2 regions of the Vibrio sp. 1F263 genome follow, and region 1 is predicted to be linked to the other one. Evidence: riboswitches for the same ligand, from Rfam matches in the RefSeq annotation. Region 1 holds a riboswitch; the other holds the start of a gene.

Region 1 (9,563 bases):
GCTGAATTTAGCATCGAACTTCAGGTATGGACGGCCAGAAAGGTCTAGCGCACACTGAGCCAAACACTCATCCATTGGTAGGCTGAAACCAAAGCGGCCAATACCACGTTTATCGCCTAATGCATCTTTCAATGCTTGGCCTAAAGCAAGTGCGGTATCTTCTACTGTGTGGTGATCATCAATGTGTAGATCGCCCTTCACAGTCAGGTTCATTTGGAAACCGCCGTGTGTCGCGATTTGATCAAGCATGTGATCGAAGAAACCCATGCCAGTATCAATCTTGTTGTCACCGGTTTCATCAAGGTTTACGGCTACCTTAATGTCGGTTTCTTTAGTGGTACGAACCACTTCAGCAACACGAGCATTAACCGTCAGATCTTTAACGATCTGTGGCCAGTTAAGCGTGCCTTCAGTTTGCGCATCTGGTCCGTATTGGATACCACGAATTGCCATGTTCTCAGCAAGTTGAAGATCCGTCATTCGATCGCCAATCACGACTGACTTTTGGAAGTCAACTTTACCGCCTTGTAGGTATTCTTTAACCATACCCAGCTTAGGCTTGCGGCAAGAGCAGTTGTCTTCATCAAAGTGAGGGCAGATTAGAACATCATCAAACTTAACGCCCTGAGACTCAAAGAACTCCATCATCATATTATGTGGAGCATCGAACTCTTCTTGCGGGTAGCTATCTGTGCCTAGACCATCTTGGTTAGTCACCATCACTAAGCGATAACCTGCATCTTGCAGTGCAAGTAGGCTAGGGATCACTAACGGTTCGAATTTTAGTTTGTCTAAACGGTCTACTTGAAAGTCAACTGGCGGCTCAACAATTAAGGTGCCGTCACGGTCTATAAAAAGTATTTTCTGTTGTTTACTCACTTGAACTTCCTTTTAATTTTAAATCTGCTGGCCTAGCTAAAATCAACGCTAACCCAAAATATTGGTTTCACTTGCCAGCCTGCAATTAATCCACTCAAACTGGCAAATGTTATTACTGGTAAACCTTTCGTTACTGATAAAAGTTACGAATGAATCCAAGTGTCTTTTCGCACTCTTCGCGATTACCAATACTAATACGAACACAGTCTTCAATTGGTGAATTACGCAAAATGATGCCCGTATCCCAAGCCGCTTTAAATAACTCATCGCCGTTCGGGAATTTAACCAGTAGGTAGTTACCCCAACCATCAAATACCGTCACTTGAGGCATACCTAATAGACCTGCTTGTAAATACGCTCGGTTAGCACTTAAATCCAGAACTTGGAACTTAGCACGCGCTAGTCCTTGCTCTGAAAGTGCTTGAACGGCAATGTCAGCAACAGGGATTGGCACTGGATAAGGAGCAATCACCTTTAACAATACATCGATAAGCTCTTTGTTCGCTAGCGTAAAGCCACAACGTAAACCCGCTAAAGCAAATGCTTTCGAGAGAGTTCGAAGAATCGCTAGATTCGGATACTGAGCAAGCAAATCCACCGTTGATGCTTCAGGGCAGAAATCGATATACGCTTCATCCATCACCACAATCGCTTTGTCTTGTGTCATTTCAAGCAGTTTAACGATGTCTTTACGGTTAACTAAGTTACCTGTTGGGTTATTTGGACTACAAACAAACACCACTTTTACGTTGTCAAGTTGAGCTTCAATAGCAGGAAGATCCAATTGCCATTCAGAAGTCAGAGGCACCACTTTACGCTCAACACCAATCGTCTCTGCACTGATTGCGTACATACCGTAAGTGGGTGGGCAGTAAAGAATAGCGTCTTCGTTCGGCTCACAGAAAGCACGAATCAGTAGTTCAATGCCTTCGTCAGCACCACGAGTAGTCAACGTTTGCTCTGGTGCAACACCCGCATATTGAGCGTAAGCATCGATTAGCTCTTTAGGCTGACACTCGCTGTAGCGATTAAGTCGAGTCAGATTTAAGGTGTACTCGTTATCAAACGGAGATTCGTTGGCGTTCAACCATACATCTCCGCTGCCACCAATGCGTCTTGCAGACAAGTAAGGTGTTAGAGCCTGAACTTGTTTTCTTGCTAACTTTTCCATGCCCTACCCTTATTTCGCTTTATTTAGCTGTTCAAATCGATTTAATTTTTCAACTCGGATGGTCACCGCACGTTTGTGTGCGTCCAAACCTTCGGCTTCCGCCATTGTGACTACCGTTGGCGCTAGGCCTTGTAAGCCATCAGCTGTTAACTCTTGTACCGTCATACGCTTAGAGAAATCCGCCAAACCTAGGCTTGAATAAGTCTTGGTATAGCCGTAAGTCGGAAGAACGTGGTTTGTGCCTGATGCGTAGTCACCTGCAGATTCTGGAGACCAGTCACCCAAGAAGATTGAACCAGCATTGTCTAGTAACGGCAGTAATTCTCGTGGACTCTTGGTCTGAACAATCAAGTGCTCAGGACCATAGAAATTCGAAATCGCAATCGCTTGAGTGATCGATTCAGCAATGATGATTAGACTTGAAGCCAATGCTTGCTGAGCGATGTTCGCACGAGACAGCTCTTTCAATTGCTTCTGAACCGCATCGGTTACTTGGTCGGCAATAACTGGTGATGGTGTTACTAATACAACCTGTGAATCTGGCCCGTGTTCAGCTTGGCTCAGTAGATCAGCAGCAATGAAGTCAGCATCCGCAGTTTCGTCTGCAATCACTAACACTTCAGACGGGCCAGCAGGCATATCAATCGCAGCGCCACGGAAGTCGTTACTTACTTGGCGTTTAGCTTCCGTTACGTAAGCGTTACCTGGGCCGAAGATCTTATCAACCTTAGCCACGCTCTCGGTCCCGTACGCCATTGCAGCAACCGCTTGACCACCACCAACATTGTAAACCTCATCGATTTTACAAAGATTAGCGACATACAAGATTTCATCAGCAATTGGCGGAGGTGAGCAAAGCACAACCTTACGACAACCCGCAATTTGAGCAGGTACACCTAACATAAGAACCGTTGACGGAAGTGGCGCGCTGCCACCCGGAATATAAAGTCCAACAGTATTAATCGCGCGCGTCACCTGCTCACACACAACACCAGGCTGTGTTTCAACCTTAATTGGCTGTGGCTTTTGAGCTTCGTGAAACTTAGCAATGTTGCTGTAAGCTTGCTCCAACGCTTGCTTCATCTCTGGTGTTAGACGAGCACATGCCTCTTCGATCTCACCCGAACTAACTCGGATAGATTCTGGAGTCACACCATCGAACTTTTCAGTCAGTTCCTTAAGTGCGGCATCGCCTTCATTTCGTACTTTTGCAATAACATCAGAAACAGTCGCTGTGATGTTTGCACCTTCAGTAATAGCTGGACGCTCTAATACCGAGTCTTGCTGTGATTCACTTAAAGATTGCCAAACAACGGTTCTCATCGTCACTACCCCATCATTTTTTCGATTGGTAATACTAGAATCGAGCTTGCACCCAACTCTTTCAGCTGTTCCATAGTTTCCCAGAACAAGTTCTCTGTACTTACGAGGTGAACGGCAACTTTGTCTTTGTCTGTAGATAGAGGAAGAACCGTAGGATCTTCAGCCCCAGGTAGTAGAGCTTTGATTTGCTCTAGCTGAGACGTTGGTGCGTGAAGCATGATGTACTTCGACTCTTTCGCTTGTTGAACACCCTGCATACGAGTCAGTAGTTTTTCAATCAATGCCGTTTTGTCTGCATCGAAATCACCAACACGTTGAATCAGTGTTGCTTTAGATTGGAAGATAGCCTCTGCTTCCTTTAGACCGTTTGCTTCTAGCGTTGCACCTGTAGAAACTAAATCTGCGATAGCGTCTGCTAGACCTGCGCGAGGGGCAACTTCAACTGAGCCAGTTAGCATACAAGCGCTGAATTCAACACCCTGCTCGTCCATGTAGGCTTTTAGTAATTGTGGGTAAGTTGTCGCAATACGTTTACCCGCTAGGTCTTGTGGGCCGTTGTATTCTTCATCTTTGTTGATTGCGATAGAAAGGCGGCAACCACCGAAGTCTAAACGACGTAGTGTACGAAACTCTGAAGGCTCCTTTAGAGCGACACGGTCTAGGCGAACTTCTTCTAGTTCATTCTCACCGATAAAACCAAGGTCAACCACACCATCCATGATAAGGCCTGGGATGTCGTCATCACGAACGAGTAACAAGTCGATTGGCATATTTAGTGAATGAACAACTAAGCGCTCACCCATGATGTTAAATTTCACACCACATTTTTTAAGTAGATCTTGGCACTCTTTACTTAAGCGACCTTTCTTTTGAATTGCGATTCTTAGGCGTTGTGTCTGCATTGCTGTATCCCTGTGCAAATATTTGAATTTATTGATTATTTAAAAGTGCTAAAACTAAAAAACCCTCGGAAGACTTTGTCGTCCCGAGGGTTTAAATCTAAATTCTTTGACTTAACCTCCGGGAGAATTCTTGCTCCCGGGTATACGTAAATCTCCCCGAAAGACTAGATAGGGTGATGATGGTGATGAATGTTCATTACTAATTTACGCATACTTATCAGCTCTTAGGTTGTTTGCTGTCTTGTCTCCACACTAACTAAGCTGACACCCTTTTTCAACCATTTATTCGAACTTTTTTCACGAAATTTAAAATTAAATTAACGAACACAAAAAAAGGGAGGCAAACGCCTCCCTTCTCATTATTCAATCAAATGATGATTAGCTTTTACACGTTGCTATCTTGCAACGAGAGAAATAAGCCAATGCAAAACATACCGCAACAAACGTTAGAGACGCTGCGCCAAATGCAATGCCAGTTGATGATGTCATTCCTAGGGTGATAAAACCAATACACGATACGAACGCCACAGACAGCGCGTAAGGGAGCTGAGTCGATACGTGGTCAATGTGGTTACAACGCGCACCTGTAGAAGACAGAATCGTTGTATCCGAGATTGGAGAGCAGTGATCACCAAATACAGAACCCGCAAGAACCGCACTTAGCATAGGAAGAATTAGCGCGATGTCAGAGGCAGCAGCCATGTCACCCGCAATCGGTAACATGATACCGAACGTACCCCAAGATGTACCTGTCGAGAACGCCATTAGGCCAGCAAGAAGGAACAAGATAACCGGTAGCCAGTGGTAATCGATGTTACCTGTTGCTAGAGAGGATAGGTACGAACCTGTTTTCATGTCGCCAATAACAGAACCAATCGTCCATGCAAATACAAGGATAAGGATAGCGCCAAACATTGAGCTTGCACCAATCCACATTGTTCTTGTGATATCAGCCATAGGCAGTTTCTGTTTGAATACCGTTGCTAGCGCAACGAGTAAACCAATAACACCACCGTAAACCAGAGACTTACCTACATCTGTATTTTCAAATGCACCAAGCAAGTTGAATGCTTGATCATCAGCAGTAAGCGCTTGGCCACCGGTGTAAAGCATTGCTGCAACCGTCGCGACGATTAACGCTACGATTGGCATAACGAGATCAGAAACAGAACCGTTTTCGCTCTCTTGAATATCTAGCTCTTCGTTTAGATCGTGCGCTTTCTTTTGATCATTATCACCTTCAAAACCACGGCCTTGAGAGGCTTCGATCTCATGCTCGCGCATTTTGCCAACATCTAAACCAAACCACGCAACGGCAAACACCATTAATAGTGCGAACACAGCGTAGAAGTTCATTGGGATAAGGCGAACGTAAGCACCCAGTGCAGAATACTCTGTCACACCGTGTGTCACTAAGATGCCACCAATGATAGTGATGATGTAAGCACCCCAGCTAGAAGCCGGCATGATCACACACATAGGAGCAGCAGTTGAATCTAGGATATAAGCTAGCTTAGCGCGAGATACGTAGAAGCGGTCAGTTACAGGGCGAGAGATGGCACCTACCGCTAAGCTGTTGAAGTAATCATCAACAAAGATGAATACGCCTAAGAAGGCAGCAAGTAGTTTTGAACCACGTTTGCTTTTAACACGAGACTGTGCCCACTCAGCGAATGCGCGAGTACCGCCAGACAGTGTTAATAATGCCGTTGTCATTCCAAGGATAATTAGGAAAGCAACGATGCTCATGTTCCAAGTGTTAATACCACCATCTTCGATGAAAACACCAGATACTTTAGTAAAGACGTAGCTAGCTGCGTTACCTACTGAGTAGTCAGCAAGTAGAATCGCACCCATGACGATACCGACACCCAAGGAAACTAATACACGACGGGTAACAATAGCAAGAGTCAAGGCAACCAAGGGAGGAAGCAGCGATAAAGGCGATGTTGCAAAATCTATTAAATTCATGATCTTCAAAAACCAGTTTTTTATTTGGCTAGAGATCTACTGCAGATAAACTTGATACGGCTTATCAAGCTCATGTTGAACTAAGCGAAAGGGAAGTGAACACTTCACCCAACCCTACAGTAGCGCTCCATAGTTTAAAATTAAGACTATGGCAGTGTTGTACCTATTGAGCACAACCCCAGCAAATTGCTTAGATATACAATTTACTTCGGCAATTACACCTTTCATTCCCGTTCATTGGCATCACCCCAACGAAAACTACTCTTTATAATTGCACCTCTACGTGCGGTAACATTATTAACCGTGTAAACCAGAGTTTAACAACAGATTAACCAAAGCACCGCATCAGGTAGCCGCAATTGTACCCATCAAGAGCAACAATGCAACATATCATTCCGAGAAAAATAAGCTTTTTGTTAATGAAGTAATCAATAGAAGAATAGTCAACTTTTACGGATTACTCCACTTAACACATATCAGATATCACCTGTTTTTTTTAAGATATTCTTAATAGTTATTATAAGTTCATTAGAAGTCTATCTTTTCATCTTAAAACACTCGTCTCATTTTCTTATTTAAATAACTAATAGAAGAAATACTATTTGTTTTATTCTTAGGCTCTGTTTATTATTAGGAGGATTATTTAGTTTACCTTGATGGGAAATATCATGTCTGAATTAACAAAAACTCTATTAAATATCCGTAGCCTTCGTGCGTTCTCACGTGAATTAACTCTTGAGCAACTTGAAGAAGCGCTAGACAAGCTGACTATTGTTGTACAAGAACGTCAAGAGTCTGAAGCTGAAGAACGCGCAGCAAAAGCAGAGCAAGAAGCTAAGCTTTCTGCTATCGCAGAACAAATTGCAAAAGACGGAATCGATGTTGCCGATCTTATTGCTGCACTTTCTGGTGAAGCAAAATCTAAAACAACAAAATCTAAACGTGCTCCTCGCCCTGCGAAATACAAATACGTAGACGCGAATGGCGACGAAAAAACTTGGACAGGTCAAGGCCGTACGCCTTCAGCTATCCAAGAACAACTAGATGCTGGTAAATCTCTAGAAGAGTTTGCTCTTTAAGGCATCGAGTTTGCTAAGTGAATAATCAATAACCCACTAAGCAATAGAATTAATATTTAAGTCGACTAAAGTATTATTTACGGCTTCAATATATTCAGAAACAAAAAAGGCTCCTTTCGGAGCCTTTTTTATATTTCACTATTAGAAATATAAATGAAAAAGATAAAAATATCTTATCTTTCCCAGTACGCTTCTTCTAGACTATCTTCTCTTTCAGGAAGGCCGCGAGACAAGCGAGGAGAGTGCTGAACCAACACTTCATAACTTGCACGGTTTGAATATTTACAAACTTGTGAGAAAGATGAATACGTTAAAAATGCATGTTGGTGCTTGCTAGAATTCGGTACATTTTCTTTATGATATTTATTTGCTGCCATATCATGTAATAAAGCCGACAGCGCCGCATCCCCTGCTCCATTGGTATTCTTGATCTTTTCTGGACCACCCATGTAAGGCGCGATATGCGAATAGATTTTCGTTGGGTTGTCACATAACTCTTTATGTGCAGGACGGCTAAACTCATAGCGGTTAAATTCTGCAATCGAGCCTGGTAACAACGGCAATGAAGTTTCACGCTTAACCGCGTCTTCAGTATAACCCGCCATAAATAAGCCAACAGGGCCTGCCGTACATAGAACCAAGTCTACCCACTCTAGTGCTTTGTCTGAAGCAGCAAGAGGATCGCTTTCACCTGTTAAAGCTTCAGCTTCATCTTCATTCATTGCAACAACGGTTACGTGCTGTTCCAGGAAATCTTTCCAGAACTCTGGGTCATCTTGAATAACGAATTTAGTACCAAGTGTTAAAACAACAGGTACATCGTATTTCTTCGCGTATTCAATAGCTTTCATTGTTGCTTCAGGCATAGGGTCGCCTGGCTTACAACGAACTAGATACGCTGTTAATACCAAAGCAGAAGCACTTTTGAAGATTTTCTCAGGAATGCTTTCTGGTTTTAATTGGTTCATTTGTCCTTCGCTAATTGCGAAAGTACGTTCACCATCTTCTGTAATTAATGCAAAGCAACGACCAATTGCGCCATCTACCCCTTGTAAATGGTTCAGATCCATTCTGCTTGATGTATTACATAAATAGCGGTAACCGTAGCTACCAATCTTAATATCTTGGCTCATTACACCTAACAGTGTTGAACGGTCATCCGCCAATACTGAGTAATTGTGTAATGTGTTACCGATCGTACCACCAGCGTATTCATTGGTGATCAGGCACTGTTCTTTTAATTCTTGATATAAGGATTCAGCAGCTTCATCACCGATAACCAGTGAGTGTCCCTTACTTAGGCCGTATTTTTCGATTAGCTCAGAACTCACTTTCGCTTCAATATCCACCAAAGTTTGGTCAATACCGATAATATGAGTACGTGACATTCTTTTGCTAGTTTGAGCTTGGCTTACTAAAGGATCACGAGCGTGAACCGGAAAATAGTGCTTTGATTTACGTTGTCCAGGGAATTTCATAAGGCTAGTCTAAGTCAAGGGGAAATAGGTGGCGGATTCTACCGCGCTATATTTAACGCGGCAATCTTTCAAACTATAGCAAACGTTTGCGAGGCTATTTTTTTATTCGCCTTCCATAAAGCTTAAGTCAGGTAGCATACCCAAATGCTCGGCGTAACGTTTTTGATTAAACTCAGCGCCGTTTTTCATTACATCAAATACCTCAATAGCCAGTGCACATGCCATAGCCGCAATCGCCTCTTCACGAGGAGTTCCTGTCATCATTAAACGCATCAGCGTCTCTTTCACTTTCACAGGTTGGCCATCTTCAAGTTGGTTTTCGATAATCTCGATCAACTGTTCTTCTTGCATAAACTCATTTTGTTCAGACATTTTTTATCTCAGGTCTTGGATTTCGAGCGACTATGCCACATATAGATCTGACATCCTAGCGAGTCTCCTCGCGTTCATGCGATTCTCTAACGAATTCAGCGCAATATTTGTGCAAATGAAACTGTGATTCCGGTCTCGGATCTGTCGCGGTGTTTCTCTTTCTGTTAGAATCTGCGACCAAGTAATAGTAACGGTGTTTAGACATGTCAGATATCAGCTCTGGAAACAGCGAAAAGAAAGTAATTGTCGGTATGTCCGGCGGTGTAGATTCGTCAGTATCGGCGTATCTTCTTCAGCAACAAGGCTATCAGGTAGAAGGCCTTTTCATGAAAAACTGGGAAGAAGACGATAACGAAGAATACTGCACGGCAGCTGAAGACCTTGCTGA
Region 2 (9,563 bases), on a different contig from region 1:
GTTCTGGCCAAATTTAATGTTAAGGCTTTTGAATACTCCAATAACAGTGCATCAACTACCCGAGGTAAGCTCTATGTTCCTTCAGTTAGCATTCCAGTAAGGAAATCGGTGGATTTGACTTTCATTAGGTATAAAAAAGGCCACCTATAGCAGGCGGCCTTGGTTGATCTATTTAGATGTTAATCTAGCTCTTTCTCAGCTTGTTTCGCTTTTTCTATCATTGGAGTGATTGTTGATCCTTGAACCAGAATAGAGAACACAACGACAGCATAGGTCATAACGAGGATTATCTCTTTAACATCTATTGCCTTGTCTTCAATCACCCAGATACCTGAAGGGATTGAAAGTGCCATGGCTAGAGCTAAGCCTCCGCGTAAACCACCCCAAGTTAGAATCTTAGTCGACCATGGGTTGTAAGTTCTAAAGCGTTTAAATCCAATATAAGACAAGAAAACACTTAGGTAGCGTGCACCCAATACTAGAGGGACTGCGAACGCCATCAAAATCCAATCTTCTTGGTGGAACTTGAATAGCAGCATAGACATACCAATCAATAAAAATAGTACGCCATTTAAGAACTCATCTATTAATTCCCAGAAATGGTCTAGGTGATCCTCACTTTCCTTAGAAAATCCGATGAAGCGTGTCCAGTTGCCTATCATGATACCAGATACCACCATTGCCAATGGTCCTGATACATGCAGAACCTCTGCAAAAGCATAACCAGCTGTAGGGATACCTATGGTTAATAGCAACTCCATCGAGTGGTCATCGGTGTTGCTGATTAGATAGTGGAATATCAAACCTAGAACAAATCCGTAGACGATACCGCCAATAGCCTCTTGGACGAATAACATGGTCACGCTACCCACGGTCGGTGCTTCTGTGCCGAACGCAATGGTAAATAGGGTTACGAAGATAACTAGGCCAAAACCATCGTTGAATAGAGATTCTCCCTCGATTTGAGTAGAGATTCGTCTGGGAGCATCGAGCTTCTTCACTATTGCTAATACAGCTATTGGATCGGTTGGAGATATTAGAGAACCAAACAGTAAGCAATAAATTAGGTCAAATTGAATACCGATAAATTGACAGAACCCATAAAGTACAAAGCCAATAAAGAATGTCGAAAATAGCGTAGCACCAAGAGCGAGTACCGTTATTTCCCATTTCTGATCTTTTAGATTAGGTAACTTAATTCCCAAACCACCTGCAAAAAGTAAGAATCCCAGTATTCCTTTTAGGAGGAAGTCTTCAAAGTTGATACTGGCAACGGTTTCTGAGGCGATGTCAGCCAATTGGAACCAATTGTTTTGTCCCGCAATGATAATCAATAGAGATAGCATCATTGAGCCAGCTGTGATGGCGATGGTTGTCTGCATTTTACCAATTTTGGTATTAACGAAAGCAATAAGCATGGCTGCAGCGGACAAGAAGCATAAGGTGTAATAGACCGACATTGGGATTCCAATATGTAACAAAATATGAATTTTAATTCTCGTTCTCTCATGCTCAAATAGCAAACATTTTTTTGTCATGACTTGGTCATTTACTTCATGTTTTAGACGTCTAGACTCCTTTTAAATGTGTGGTAGGATGGAGAGATAATTAAAGGAATGAGGTTGTATCGTGGGAAGTAATGTAAGGCAAAAGATTGACGCTTTGTTGAAGCAACGAATTTTACTGATTGATGGTGGCATGGGTACCATGATTCAGGATTATAAATTGGAAGAGCAAGACTATCGCGGTGAGCGATTTGCTGATTGGCATAGTGACTTAAAAGGTAACAATGACCTTTTGGTACTTACGCAGTCTAAGCTTATCAAAGATATCCATATGGAGTATTTGGAAGCTGGTGCTGATATCCTCGAGACCAATACCTTTAACGCTACAACCATCGCTATGGCCGACTATGATATGGAAAGTCTTAGCGAAGAAATTAACTATGCTGCTGCTAAGTTGGCTCGTGAAGCGGCAGATGAATGGACAGTGAAGACTCCTGATAAACCCCGTTTCGTGGCGGGTGTGTTAGGTCCAACTAACCGAACTTGTTCTCTCTCCCCAGATGTTAATGATCCGGGCTATCGTAATGTGAGTTTTGATGAACTTGTAGTGGCGTATTCTGAGTCGACTCGTGCTCTTATCAAAGGCGGCTCAGACCTTATTCTTATCGAGACTATCTTCGATACACTCAACGCGAAGGCATGCTCTTTTGCTGTTGAATCAGTCTTTGAAGAAATGGGTATCATTTTACCTGTTATGATCTCCGGTACTATCACCGATGCATCTGGTCGGACGCTTTCCGGACAAACAACAGAAGCATTCTATAATGCCCTTCGTCATGTAAAACCTATCTCATTTGGATTGAACTGTGCATTAGGCCCAGATGAATTGCGCGAATATGTCGGTGAGATGTCTCGTATCTCTGAATGTCATGTTTCTGCACACCCTAACGCGGGTTTACCTAATGCATTTGGTGAGTATGACCTTTCTCCCGAAGATATGGCTGAACACGTCAAGGAATGGGCTGAAAGTGGTTTCTTGAACTTAATTGGTGGTTGTTGTGGTACGACGCCAGAACATATACGCCAAATGGCAGAAGCTGTTGAAGGTGTAACACCGCGCCAATTACCAGATTTACCCGTCTCTTGTCGTCTCTCTGGTTTAGAGCCATTGACGATATCCAAGGAATCTCTGTTTGTTAACGTGGGTGAGCGAACTAACGTTACGGGCTCTGCTCGCTTTAAGCGCCTTATCAAAGAAGAGCTATATGATGAAGCTTTGAGTGTGGCTCGAGAGCAAGTTGAGAATGGCGCTCAAATTATCGATATCAACATGGATGAAGGGATGCTAGACGCTGAGGCGTGTATGGTTAAATTCCTTAATCTATGTGCGTCTGAGCCTGAGATCTCGAAAGTGCCAGTCATGGTCGACTCTTCAAAATGGGAAGTTATTGAAGCGGGTCTGAAATGTATTCAGGGTAAAGGCATCGTTAACTCGATCTCATTGAAGGAAGGGAAAGAGAAGTTTGTCGAACAAGCGAAACTGGTTCGCCGATATGGTGCTGCCGTTATCGTGATGGCGTTCGATGAAGTTGGCCAAGCTGATACTCGAGAGCGTAAGGTTGAGATTTGCACTAATGCCTACAATATTCTGGTTGATGAAGTGGGCTTCCCACCTGAAGATATTATTTTTGACCCGAACATTTTTGCTGTGGCGACAGGTATTGATGAGCATAACAACTATGCGGTCGATTTCATTGAAGCTGTAGGGGACATCAAACGAGACTTACCTCATGCGATGATTTCTGGTGGTGTATCGAATGTTTCGTTCTCATTCCGAGGTAATAACTACGTTCGTGAGGCTATCCACGCAGTATTCCTATACCACTGCTTTAAAAACGGTATGGATATGGGCATCGTAAATGCTGGGCAATTAGAGATTTACGATAATGTCCCTGAGGATTTACGTGAAGCCGTTGAAGATGTGGTTCTAAACCGCCGAGATGATTCCACTGAGCGCTTGCTAGATATCGCAACTGAATATCTAGAGCGTGCAGTTGGAAAAGTTGAAGATAAATCTGCTTTAGAGTGGCGTACCTGGCCAGTAGAAAAACGCTTAGAGCATTCCTTAGTTAAAGGTATTACCGACTTTATTGTTGAAGATACCGAAGAAGCTCGTGTTAATGCCTCTCGCCCTATCGAGGTGATAGAAGGCCCATTAATGGATGGTATGAATGTGGTTGGTGACCTCTTTGGTGAAGGTAAGATGTTCCTTCCTCAAGTGGTGAAATCTGCACGTGTTATGAAGCAAGCGGTAGCCCATCTAGAGCCATTTATCAATGCAACCAAAGACGTAGGTGCAACTAACGGAAAAATCTTACTTGCGACCGTAAAAGGCGATGTTCACGATATTGGAAAAAATATTGTGGGCGTTGTCTTGCAGTGTAATAACTACGAAATTATCGATTTAGGCGTGATGGTTTCATGTGAAAAAATCCTTAAGGTCGCTAAGGAAGAAAACGTCGATATCATTGGCCTTTCGGGTTTGATCACTCCTTCCCTGGATGAGATGGTGCATGTTGCGAAAGAAATGGAAAGACAAGGCTTTAAACTGCCTCTTCTCATCGGTGGAGCAACCACATCTAAAGCGCATACAGCCGTTAAGATTGAACAGAACTACTCTGAGCCTGTGGTCTACGTAAACAATGCTTCACGTGCGGTAGGTGTTTGCACCTCGCTACTCTCTGATGAACTGAAACCCGCTTTCGTTGAGAAACTGGATATTGATTACGATCGCGTTCGCGATCAGCATAATCGTAAGAAGCCTCGTACTAAACCTGTCACTCTTGAAAGAGCGCGTGCTAATAAAGTCGCTATCGATTGGGATGCTTATACGCCACCGGCACCCGCTAAGCCGGGAGTTCACATCTTTAATGATTTTGATGTGGCAACTTTGCGCCAGTACATAGACTGGACTCCATTCTTTATGACATGGTCATTGGTCGGTAAATACCCTGCAATTCTTAATCATGAAGAAGTGGGCGAGGAAGCGAAACGCTTATTCAAAGATGCCAACGATTTATTGGATCGAGTACAGAAAGAGAAGTTACTTGAAGCTCGTGGGATGTGTGCGATGTTCCCTGCCAACAGCGTTGGCGATGATATCGAAGTGTATACCGATGAATCTCGTACTGAAGTGTTAAAGGTTTTACACAACCTTCGTCAGCAAACCGAGAAGCCAAAAGGTTTTAACTACTGTTTGTCTGATTACATTGCGCCGAAAGATAGCGGTAAAGCGGACTGGATTGGTGGCTTTGCAGTGACTGGTGGTATCGGCGAGCGTGAGCTTGCTGATGAATACAAAGCCAACGGTGATGACTACAACGCGATTATGATTCAGGCGGTTGCTGACCGATTGGCTGAAGCGTTCGCTGAATACCTGCATAAAGAAGTGAGAAAGGACATTTGGGGCTACTCGCCGGATGAGGATCTGTCTAATGACGATTTGATTCGTGAGAAGTACCAAGGTATTCGTCCAGCTCCAGGTTACCCTGCTTGCCCAGAACATACAGAAAAAGGAACGTTGTGGGAGTTGATGGATGTTGAAAAAGCGATCGACATGTCACTAACCACGAGCTACGCGATGTGGCCTGGTGCTTCAGTGTCTGGTATGTATTTTTCACATCCTGATGCCCGATACTTTGCGATTGCACAGATTCAACAGGATCAAGTGGATAGCTATGCCGACCGTAAAGGTTGGGATATGTTGGAAGCTGAGAAGTGGTTAGGCCCAAACATTAACTAGTTTGAATCTATAACGAGCTTTGATTCGTAACGTAAAAAAGAGAAAGGGTTGCTTAATAGCAACCCTTTTTGTATCTGTAATTTAGTTATTTATCTGTCGATGATAAACGGACTATCTACTCAAATAACTCTTGATGAAGTTTTTGAATCGCCAACTTAGACACAGATTCATCTAGCAAGAAGCATAGGTTGTGTGGGCTTGCTCCGTAACAAATCATACGTAGGTTGAAATCTTCTAGAGTGCCGAATACCTGCTTTGCATAGCCTTTGCTTTCGCTCATGTTGTTACCAATAAGAGCAACGAGGCATAGGTCGTGCTCAATATCTACGGAACACAACTCTTCAAGCTCAAGGCGAGCGGCTTCAGGTAACTCAGGAGCACCACCAGAGGTATCGGTTTGATCGAGAGTAAGTGAGACACTGATCTCTGAGGTAGTGATAAGATCGACTGAGATCTTATGTTTAGCCAGGATCTCGAATACCTTAGCCAAAAAACCATAGGCATGGAACATGTTAGCGCTGCGTAGCGTAACCATGGTTTGGTTGCAGCGTAGGGCAAGCGCTCTGAACAGAGGAGAGCTTTCAACTTGTTGACGAATCCATGTTCCACCAAGCTCTGGTGATTTTGATGAGCCGACAAAAACAGGGATTTGATGGCGTAGTGCAGGAACCAGAGTTGAAGGGTGTAATATTTTCGCGCCAAAGTTTGCCATCTCAGATGCCTCACTGAAGCTGATCTCTGGGATAGGAGATGCTTTCGATGCGATGCGTGGATCTGTGGTGTAGATGCCTGGAACATCAGTCCAAATTTCTAAGCCAATCGCTTGTACTGACTCCGCAATCAGTGCAGCTGAATAATCACTGCCGCCACGACCTAATGTTGTGGTGTTACCTTCGCTATCGGCACCGATAAAACCTTGGGTAACGATAACTTGTTGTTGGCAAAGTGGAATCAGTTTCTGCTGTGCAAGGGCTGCAATATCTTCCAGTTGTGGTTCTGCTTTACCGAAATCATCATTGGTGCGCATCACTTCTCTGATATCAAAACGAGCCGCTGGTGTACCACGTTCGCGAATGATTTGAGCGAGGATATGTGTCGACATTAGTTCGCCACATGCCACTAGGTGATCGGTGAGTTTGGTACTGGCTTGGAATGATGCGGCTTCTGCAGCGCTCGCAATATCATCCAGAATACAGTGCACATCTTTTTCAATGCTAATTGGGTCAGCTAGCTGAGCAAGAATCGTATTATGAATGTCGGTTAACTGTGTCACTAGTTCTTGGCGACGAGTTTTATCTTGAACACCATTCGCGAGTTCAACAAGCAGGTTAGTCACGCCAGAGCATGCGCTACTCACGACCAGTTTCGTATTTGAGTTGTTTTCAATAATGGCAGCACAACGGCTCATTGCTTCAAAGTTGGCAACACTTGTTCCACCAAACTTAGCGACATTAAAAGAACCAGCTACATTAGATGCACTCACGATATATCTCCCACGATTTCCTAAAATAAAATTACTGTTGGGTAATCCAACGTCCGATGTTTTTCGAAGAGAGTTTTAGAGCAAAAAAGAGAGGAATTATTAGAATAGTAACCTCAGAAGCTCTTCACCATATAGAAATGGCGACAGTTAACGGGATTCAGCCCGCTCAACCGATAATAAAGGTCCTGCATCCTTTTATTATCTCGGCACTGCTCCCCATGAATGTTTTGTATTGGAAATGCGGTTCCACAAAACACCTGCCTGGGCAGTGCTCCTCTTCTGCTAGATAGCCATTTCATTGAACGTGTTTGCGCAAATAATGTCAATCCGTAACGTGAGATAATTGAAAAATAATTTTAACAATTATGTGACACTGGTTTGACCTCAATACTTATGGCTAATTGCTGAGGTAATCAATTTGCTTTAGGGTGGATTGTTCACAACATTAACGTAAGGGATGTACATGTTTAATTTAACACTCACTGCTGCTATCGATAGCTTTTATCCGCCACACCGAACGTTAATGGGGCCGGGGCCTTCAGACATTTCTCCTCAAGTTTTACAGGCCTTAAGCCGTCCAACCATTGGTCACCTTGACCCGCTATTTATTGCGATGATGGATGAGCTTAAACAACTTCTCAAATACGCTTTTCAGACGGAAAACGAATTTACGATTGCCGTTTCTGCTCCAGGCAGTGCGGGCATGGAAACCTGTTTTGTTAACTTGATTGAGCCTGGTGAAAAGGTCATTGTTTGTCGCAATGGTGTTTTCGGTGAACGTATGCGAGAGAATGTTGTGCGTTGTGGTGGTGAAGCGATCCTTGTCGATGATGAGTGGGGCAAACCCGTTTCCGTTAAAAAGGTAGAAAAAGCATTGGCAGAAAACCCTGATGCTGTTGCTGTCGCATTTGTGCATGCCGAGACGTCTACTGGCGCGTTATCGGATGCTCAAGCTATTTCCGCAGTCGCTCGCCAGTTTGATGCATTGTCGATTGTGGATGCGGTGACATCATTAGGTGGTGTGCCATTGTTGGTTGATGAATGGCTACTCGATGCGGTTTATTCAGGCAGTCAGAAGTGTCTGTCTTGTGTACCTGGTTTATCTCCCGTGACGTTCTCTCAACGTGCTGTCGATAAAATGAAAGCACGTCAAGCTCCCGTACAAAGCTGGTTCTTGGATCAGAGCTTGGTATTAGGTTATTGGAGTGGAGAAGGTAAGCGTAGCTATCACCACACTGCGCCTGTGAACAGCCTATATGCTCTGCATGAGTCGTTGGTTTTATTGAAAAATGAAGGCCTGGATAATGCGTGGTCACGTCACCATGCGATGCACCAAGAGCTTAAAGAAGGCGTAGAAGCACTAGGATTAAAGTTTGTGGTTGATGAAGAGAGTCGCCTACCTCAATTGAATGCGCTTTACTTCCCTGAAGGGATTGATGAAGCCAAAATAAGAACGCAGCTGTTAGAAGAGTATAATCTTGAAATCGGTGCTGGGCTGGGCTCTCTGGCTGGGAAGGCTTGGCGTATTGGTTTAATGGGTTATGGCGCTCGAAAAGAGAATGTCGCTTTGTGCTTAAAAGCGTTACAAGACGTTTTAAAATAACGCTAATAAATTGAAGTTTAAAAGAAAAGCGCACGAGAGAATGTGCGCTTTTTTGTGTCTAGGCTAAACGTCATTACAGCAAAATGACTCTAGATTCCTTGGCATCATTTAGCAGCAGAGATATTGTTTTCTGCTTCCGATATCTTCTTATACTGAACCTTGGAAAAGTCTCGATTTGGGAACAAGAAGCTCGCTTCACTACGAATTTGTTCTGCCTTGCTGTGATCACCTAATCCTTGATACGCGAGAATCAGGTTACTGTAGAAAGTAGGCCTTGGCTTACTCTTTATGATCTCTAACGACCAATCTATATAAGGTTGGATCAGGCTAGGATCGGCTTTGTAGAGGCCGATATTTAGATAGGTACTGTACACGTCCCAATCATAGCGATCTTTCCAGACTACGGGGTTTGTTACCTGCTTAAGAATGTCCGGGTTTTTCGGCTTAGACATTTCAAATTTAGTGAGTACATAATTGGTGTGTAAGGCACTCAGCATGTAAAAACTCACCAAGATAGGAACGACTAAGCTCGACACTCTGAATAGGGTTTTACTGACGATACTAAACGGCTGCTGATAGTGGCGAGAAGCCCGTTGGTCGACCCAGTAAATCAAAATGATAAAGGTTATCCAGTGAATCGCCGAGTGGTAAAAAGGATACTCAAGCTGAGAATGTAAGAGTATAGGTATGAATAGCGCAAGTAGTGCTAGACGTGTTCCTTTCGCTGAGTTAGCTATGCGTGACATCACCAACACCGCAGCAATCAAGATCCCGATGATTGGTACTATTCCGCCCTCAACCCCCCAAAACAGGAACTCATTGTGTGGGTGATCCATTGAAGGAAGGCCGGGATGATAATTTGGGTTGAGTTGATGCTGGCGAGCTGTGTATAGCGTGTACTCGGATTCGAATTTCCCGTAGCCATACCCTGTAAATGGCTTTTCGATCATCATATCGAGCGCTTGCGGAAAGGTATAAGCTCGTGGGCTTTCTAAGTTAGCCCTTTTGCTTGCGAGGCTATCAGTTGTACTGAGGCTGATCACCGAAAAAGCGACGACGATACCGACTACCACTGATACACACCATCCGTAGAAGCGCTTCTTGGTCGAGAACTTGTAAAGGTAAGGCAGAATGCAGACAAACCCGATTACGGCAGCCAACCATCCTGTA

What was found. Region 1 has a riboswitch for lysine ahead of ACED25_RS08120 (Na+/H+ antiporter NhaC family protein). Riboswitches for the same ligand answer to the same signal wherever they lie in the genome.
Region 2: it holds a riboswitch for lysine, as region 1 does, so the genes downstream of both, lysC (lysine-sensitive aspartokinase 3) here and ACED25_RS08120 (Na+/H+ antiporter NhaC family protein) in region 1, are expected to answer to the same signal.

The regions. Positions count from the first base shown of each region.
Region 1 is NZ_JBGONI010000008.1:155,336-164,898, reverse strand. It holds gene hisB (bifunctional histidinol-phosphatase/imidazoleglycerol-phosphate dehydratase HisB) at 1-879, opposite strand, end outside; gene hisC (histidinol-phosphate transaminase) at 1,010-2,050, opposite strand; gene hisD (histidinol dehydrogenase) at 2,060-3,379, opposite strand; gene hisG (ATP phosphoribosyltransferase) at 3,379-4,275, opposite strand; His leader region at 4,329-4,464, opposite strand; gene ACED25_RS08120 (Na+/H+ antiporter NhaC family protein) at 4,654-6,246, opposite strand; lysine riboswitch at 6,359-6,536, opposite strand; gene ACED25_RS08115 (H-NS family nucleoid-associated regulatory protein) at 6,915-7,325, shown strand; gene ACED25_RS08110 (inosine/guanosine kinase) at 7,499-8,803, opposite strand; gene ACED25_RS08105 (hypothetical protein) at 8,906-9,175, opposite strand; gene mnmA (tRNA 2-thiouridine(34) synthase MnmA) at 9,379-9,563, shown strand, end outside.
Region 2 is NZ_JBGONI010000031.1:56,044-65,606, reverse strand. It holds gene ACED25_RS17545 (sodium:proton antiporter) at 180-1,460, opposite strand; gene metH (methionine synthase) at 1,630-5,307, shown strand; gene lysC (lysine-sensitive aspartokinase 3) at 5,423-6,790, opposite strand; lysine riboswitch at 6,900-7,077, opposite strand; gene ACED25_RS17530 (alanine--glyoxylate aminotransferase family protein) at 7,254-8,393, shown strand; gene ACED25_RS17525 (PglL family O-oligosaccharyltransferase) at 8,498-9,563, opposite strand, start outside.